DNA from 2 places in the Streptomyces sp. NPDC034670 genome. Region 1 is predicted to be linked to the other one. Evidence: riboswitches for the same ligand, from Rfam matches in the RefSeq annotation. Region 1 holds a riboswitch; the other holds the start of a gene.
What was found. A riboswitch is a leader RNA that binds a small molecule or an ion and turns the genes downstream of it on or off. The one in region 1 is predicted to bind glycine.
Positions count from the first base shown of each region.

Region 2: it holds a riboswitch for glycine, as region 1 does, so the genes downstream of both, gcvP (aminomethyl-transferring glycine dehydrogenase) here and gcvT (glycine cleavage system aminomethyltransferase GcvT) in region 1, are expected to answer to the same signal.

Region 1 is NZ_JBVITR010000021.1:29,696-33,090, reverse strand. It holds gene ACZ56B_RS16500 (enhanced serine sensitivity protein SseB) at 1-516, opposite strand, end outside; gene ACZ56B_RS16495 (AAA family ATPase) at 584-1,252, opposite strand; glycine riboswitch at 1,474-1,574, shown strand; glycine riboswitch at 1,575-1,700, shown strand; gene gcvT (glycine cleavage system aminomethyltransferase GcvT) at 1,801-2,928, shown strand; gene gcvH (glycine cleavage system protein GcvH) at 3,056-3,395, shown strand, end outside.
Region 2 is NZ_JBVITR010000074.1:9,981-13,375, reverse strand. It holds gene gcvP (aminomethyl-transferring glycine dehydrogenase) at 1-1,848, opposite strand, end outside; glycine riboswitch at 2,023-2,118, opposite strand; gene ACZ56B_RS30510 (PRC-barrel domain-containing protein) at 2,233-2,607, shown strand; gene ACZ56B_RS30505 (DNA polymerase IV) at 3,031-3,395, opposite strand, start outside.

The DNA of each region.
Region 1 (3,395 bases):
GGTCTCGAACTCGGCCGAGGCCGCGGAGAGGAAGTCCACCGGGTCGTCCTGCCAGTCGGGCTCGAACAGCCGGACCCGGCCGCCGCTCGCCGGGCCCTCCAGCGGGCCGTGCCCGGCCCGGCACAGCTCGGCCACGGCGGGCGGCGGCAGCGGGATGCCGACCACGCCGCCGGGGTTCACCGCGATCCCGGCCTGCGGCGGCAGACCGCGGGCGAACTCCACGGCCGGCGCGACGGTGTACGACATGTGGGAGCCGACGACCTGGCGGAACTGCTCCTCGGAGCTGAACACCGGGACGTACGCCTGGCCGTCGAGTTCCATCGTGGGCAGGTCGAGCGGGCCGCTGTGCGGGCCGCCGCCGCTCGGCAGGGGGACCCAGACGAAGCTGCGGCCCAGCACCTCCACGATCCGGCTGCCCGCCGCGGGGACGCCGAGGGAGGCGGAGAGCACCTCCTCCAGTTCGTTTCCTGGCCATCCGCCGTGCGGGTGAGGGTGTGTCTGCGCCGGGAAGTCCATCTGCCTACCGCCTGCCTGGAACCACTGCTGTGACCAAGAAGGCTAACCGCTGCCGCGCCGCGGTCCGTCAGCCCGCGAAGCCGATGCGGCGCAGCGCGTTCGCCGCGTCCCGGTCGAGCAGGACCGCCGAGCCGCAGCCGTCCGGCAGCTCGCCCCGCTCCGCCGCCTGCAGCAGCCGTCCGCTCGCCGCGCGGTGCCGCAGGAACGCGTACCGGGAGACGCCCCGGCCCCGCTCGCGCTGACCGGCCAGCGCCTGCTGCGGGGGGACGTCCAGGAGCAGCAGGTGCAGACGGGCGCCCCGGCGCCGGGCCTCGCGGGCCAGCCAGCGGCGCACCCACGCCTGCGTGCCGCAGTCGTGCACGACGGCCGCTCCGCCCCCGCGCAGGGTCCTGTGCAGCCCGGTGTAGTGGGCGAGGCGCACCAGCGGGCGGTAGACGGCGTACGGCAGGAGGCGCGGCATGCGGCGCTCCCAGCGGTCGCGGGTGTCCTGGGAGTCGACGCGGACGCCGCGCACCGCGCGCCGCATCAGCGTGGACTTGCCGCTGCCGGGCAGGCCCGTGACCACGACGAGGTCGCGGGGCCCGAAGAGCAGGGCGCGCGGGCTGTCACCGGCGCGCCCGCGCAGGTCCTGGACGACCGGCGCCGGCAGCGCGCCGCGGGCCCCCGGGGCCGGAGCGGCCGGCTGCTCGGGCAGCGCGACGCCCGTGGTGGCGGCGCACGCCGTGGTCCTGTTCACCGTGGTTGTCCTCCCCTGGGGCCGGGCACGCCGGTCCCTTTCCCCGCCGAGTGTAAAGAGAAGGTAATGCCCGAGCCTCCCGTTTCCGTCCGTGTCCCGAAACAGCCCCGTCACAGCCCACTGTGACGGACCGCGCACGGTGTGCATACCCGGTGAAGGTCCCCCTGCCGCACCCCGGGGATGCGTGCAATGATGGGCGCGCCAACTGCATACCGGCCGTTTGAATCCGCGCGGGAGAGTCCCCGGCACCGTGTGCCGCCGGGGCGCCGAAGGAGCAAGTCCCTCCCTTGAATCTCTCAGGCCCCGATACCGCGCGGGCGAGGCACATCTGAAAAGCGGGCCGCCGCGGCAGTGCTCCGGCGGCTCCACCCAAGGTGCAAGCCGTGACCCCTCCCCCGCGGGGACGGTCAGGGCGAACCTCTCAGGTTCCGATGACAGATGGGGAGGATCGTCCTCGCCTCCACGCCCGGTTCTCCCCGTGTCCTCGACCCCGCTCGAGCAGGGGGACCCTCGGTGCGGGGGACCCCATCGCCCTGGGAGACCGCCCGATGAGCAGTACCGAACTCCGCCGGACCGCGCTCGATGCGCTGCATCGTTCGCTCGGCGCGACGATGACCGACTTCGCCGGCTGGGACATGCCCCTGCGCTACGGCTCCGAGCGCGACGAGCACAACGCCGTGCGCACCGGGGCCGGGCTCTTCGACCTCTCGCACATGGGCGAGATCACCGTCTCCGGTCCGCAGGCGGCCGCGTTCCTCGACCACGCCCTGGTGGGCGACATCGGGAGCGTCAAGCCCGGCCGCGCCCGCTACACCATGATCTGCCGCGAGGACGGCGGCATCCTGGACGACCTGATCGTCTACCGGCTCGGCGAGCCCGGGGCCCCCGAGTACCTGGTGGTCGCCAACGCCTCCAACGCCCAGGTGGTGCTGGACGCCCTCGTGGAGCGCTCGGCCGGCTTCGACGCCGAGGTGCGCGACGACCGCGACGCCTACGCGCTGCTCGCCGTGCAGGGCCCGAAGTCCCCGGGCATCCTGAAGGGCCTGACCGACGCCGACCTGGACGGCCTGAAGTACTACTCCGGCCTGCCCGGCACCGTCGCCGGCGTCCCCGCGCTCATCGCCCGCACCGGCTACACCGGCGAGGACGGCTTCGAGCTGTTCGTGAAGCCGGAGCACGCGGCCGGGCTGTGGCGGGCGCTGACCGAGGCGGGCCAGGACGCGGGCCTGGTCCCGTGCGGGCTCTCCTGCCGCGACACGCTGCGCCTGGAGGCGGGCATGCCGCTGTACGGGAACGAGCTGAGCACCTCCCTGACGCCCTTCGACGCCGGTTTCGGCCGGGTGGTGAAGTTCGAGAAGGAGGGCGACTTCGTCGGCCGCGCCGCCCTGGCCGAGGCCGCCGCCCGCACCGAGCAGAACCCGCCGCGCGTCCTGGTCGGCCTGGTCGCCGAGGGCCGGCGGGTCCCGCGCGCCGGGTACGCGGTCGTCGCCGGCGGCGAGGTGATCGGCGAGGTCACCTCCGGCGCGCCCTCCCCGACCCTGGGCAGGCCGATCGCGATGGCGTACGTCGACGCGGCCCACGCGGCGCCGGGCACCGAGGGTGTCGGCGTGGACATCCGCGGCAAGCAGGAGCCGTACGAGGTCGTGGCGCTGCCGTTCTACAAGCGGCAGAAGTGACACCGTCGTAGCGTTTTCGGACAGCCGCCCCACGGGTGCGGCCGGGTGCGCCGTGCCCGGCCACGCGTGCCGCCCGCTGTCCGCCCCCTCATCAGCAGTCCCCACCGCGTACAGGAGAATCCAGGCCATGAGCAACCCCCAGCATCTGCGTTACAGCAAGGAGCACGAGTGGCTGTCGGCCGCCGAGGACGGCGTGTCGACGATCGGCATCACCGAGCACGCGGCCAACGCGCTCGGCGACGTCGTCTACGTCCAGCTCCCCGAGGTCGGTGACGGCGTGACCGCGGGCGAGACCTGCGGCGAGCTGGAGTCGACCAAGTCGGTCAGCGACCTGTACTGCCCGGTCTCCGGCGAGGTCACCGAGGTCAACGAGGACGTGGTGAACGACCCGTCGCTGGTGAACTCGGCCCCCTTCGAGGGCGGCTGGCTGTTCAAGGTGCGCGTCACCGACGAGCCGGCCGACCTGC
Region 2 (3,395 bases), on a different contig from region 1:
GGCCATCACGGCGCTGGCGGCGTTGGTGCCGTGCGCGGAGGACGGGATCAGGCAGACGGTGCGCTGCTCGTCGCCGTTGGCCCGGTGGTAGCCGCGCACGGCGAGCAGACCGGCCAGCTCGCCCTGGGAGCCGGCGTTGGGCTGGAGGGAGACCTTGTCGTAGCCGGTGACCTCGGCGAGCCGCTCCTCCAGCTCGTGGATGAGCGTGAGGTAGCCCCGCGCCTGCTCGGCGGGCGCGAAGGGGTGCATCTGCCCGAACTCGGACCAGGTGATCGGCTCCATCTCGGTGGTCGCGTTGAGCTTCATGGTGCACGAGCCCAGCGGGATCATGCCGCGGTCCAGCGCGTAGTCCCGGTCGGCGAGGCGGCGCAGGTAGCGCAGCATCGCGGTCTCGGAGCGGTGCTGGTGGAAGACGGGGTGCGCGAGGTAGTCGTCGGTGCGCAGCAGCGCCTCCGGCAGCGCGTCCCCGGCGGCCGCGTCCAGCGCCTCGACGTCGCCCTCGACGCCGAAGGCGCCCCACACGGCGGCGAGCTGCGCCCGGGTGGTGGTCTCGTCACAGGCGATCGAGACGTGGTCGGCGTCGACGAGACGCAGGTTGACGCCGTTGTCGCGCGCGGCGGCGACCACGTCGGCGGCCCGGCCCGGGACCCGGACGGTCAGCGTGTCGAAGTAGGCGCCGTGCACGATCTCCGCGCCGCCGGCCCGCAGCCCCTCGGCGAGGACCGCCGCGTACCGGTGGGTGCGCCGCGCGATGGTCCGCAGCCCCTGCGGGCCGTGGTAGACGGCGTACATGCCGGCCATGACGGCGAGCAGCACCTGGGCGGTGCAGATGTTGCTGGTGGCCTTCTCGCGGCGGATGTGCTGCTCGCGGGTCTGCAGCGCCAGCCGGTAGGCCTGGTTCCCGTCCGCGTCGACGGAGACGCCGACGAGCCGCCCGGGCAGGCTGCGCGCCATCTTCTCCTGCACGGCCATGTATCCGGCGTGCGGTCCGCCGAAGCCCATCGGCACGCCGAAGCGCTGCGTGGTGCCGACCGCGATGTCCGCGCCGAGCTCACCGGGCGACTTCAGCAGGGTGAGGGCGAGCAGGTCGGCGGCGACGGTGACGAGCGCGCCGAGCTCGTGCGCCCGGTCGATCACCGGCTTGATGTCGCGCACGGCGCCGGAGGCGCCCGGGTACTGGATCAGCACGCCGTTGATCTCGCGCTCGGCGACCTCGGCGGGGATGCCCTCGCTCAGGTCGGCGACGACGACCTCGACGCCGGTCGGCTCGGCCCGGGTCCGGATCACGGCGATGGTCTGCGGCAGCGCGTCCGCGTCGACCAGGAACAGGCCCTTCTTGTTCCTGCCCATGCGCCGCGACAGCGCCATCGCCTCGGCGGCGGCGGTCCCCTCGTCCAGCAGGGAGGCCCCGGAGGTGGGCAGGCCGGTGAGCTCGGCGACCACGGTCTGGAAGTTCAGCAGCGCCTCGAGCCGCCCCTGCGAGATCTCCGGCTGGTACGGCGTGTAGGCCGTGTACCAGGCGGGGTTCTCCATGACGTTGCGCAGGATGACGGGCGGGGTGAACGTCCCGTAGTACCCGAGCCCGATCATGGAGCCGAGCACCTCGTTGCGGTCGGCCAGCGACCGCAGCTCGGCCAGCACCTCGGCCTCGCTCCGCGCCCCCGGCAGGTCCAGCGCGTCGGCGTTCTTGATCGCATCCGGGACCGCGGCGGCCGTCAGCTCGTCCAGCGAGCCGTAGCCGACCTGCGCGAGCATCTTGGCCCGGGCCTCGTGGTCGGGGCCTATGTGACGCTGCTCGAAGGGCGTGCCCTGTTCGAGCTCGGAGAGCGGAGTACGAGGGGGTGTCATTGCGGAGGCCTCCTGGTCTGACGACCTGCGAGGGGCACCACGGCGCGGGTGCCCGGACGGCCTCCCCCTCTGTCATCTCGACCTGAGAGCTTCACCGGATCGTCCGAAGGCGTCCGGTTTTCACCGTCGGTGAGAGCGGAAGCCGTCGACACCCGCCCTGCTTTCCAGAGTGACCTCGTCCGTGCGGTACGTGGGCCTGAGAGATTCCGGGGAGGATTTGCTCCTTCGGCGCCTCCGATGGTGCCTGGAGGACTCTCCCGCACGGGGTCAGCAGCCGTTTGCCAGCGTACCAGCGAGCACCGCGCCGGGACCTTCGAGTGGCCGCTCCGCCGATTGTGCCTTTTCGTAGTGCTCACGGATGAGTGTGCGACCAGTGGAGGGCCCGTGCAGACCGACATCGACCCGCGCCACCTGATCGGCCGCAAGGCGTTCGACCGCAACGGAACCCGGATCGGCACGATCGACGAGGTCTACCTCGACGACGCCACCGGCGTGCCCGAGTGGGCGGCGATACGCACCGGTCTGTTCAGCAGGGACGCCTTCGTCCCCCTGGAGCCCAGCGAACTGATCGACGGCGCCCTCCACGTCCCCTTCGAACGCTCCCTGATCAGGGACGCCCCGGACTTCGGCGTCGGCCGCCACCTCTCCCCGGAGCAGGAACTCCAGCTCTACCACCACTACGGCCTGGACGTGGCCGCCCCGCCCCCGCTCCCGGACCGCGACTTCGGCAGGCTCGCGGGCAAGGACGAACCGGCCTGAGCACTCGCCCGGTCCCTCCCCGGCCGTCGCCCGGGCCACCCCTCGACCGCGCGCCGCGCCCCTCGGGAAAGCCGTTCCGCCCGCCGGCCCGCGGACGGCGGTCATGCCGGCCGGGGCCTGCGGGGCGGGCCCGCTCGGTCCGCGCCGGCCGGGGGCGTCCCGCGCGGCACCGCGCCGGTTCCGCACCGGCGCGGCGTCCCTTCGCGACCCCGGCGTCCGTCCGTTCCGCGCCCTCCGGGACGCCCGGGCCCCGCCCGGACCGGCCGGCCGCGACCGGGACGCGGACCGTCCGAGGACTCCGGCCTGCCCGCAGACGCACGCCCACGGGGTCACGGCCGGCAACGCGCTCACCGCGACGCCGCGGGAGCCCGCGGCCCGCACGCGGCACCCACGGGCACCCGCACCGGCGCCCACCGGCCCCGCTCACGGACTCGCCGCCCCCGCCCCCGCGGTCCCCGCCCGCTCGTCTCCCCCGGATCCCCGCGTCACCAGCGGCAGCGGTTCCGCCGGCTCCAGAGCCGAGTCGTCGATCCGGAAGGTCCTCACCCGTCCCGGCTCCGAACCGGGCGTCTCGAAGCGCACCGTCACCCGGCCCAGCCCGCTGCCCTGCACCCACCCGTGCCCGTACGCGGCGTGCCGCACGTCGTGCCCCGCCGGCCAGTGCCGCCCGGTGAGAGGCTGCCGCTCCCGCGCGGGCACGGCCTCGGGCTCCTCGCCGGGGGTGTCCTCGTCCACGCCCGCCGCCTGTGCGAACAGGTCCTCCTGCGTGTAGTCGGCCAGTCCGCTGA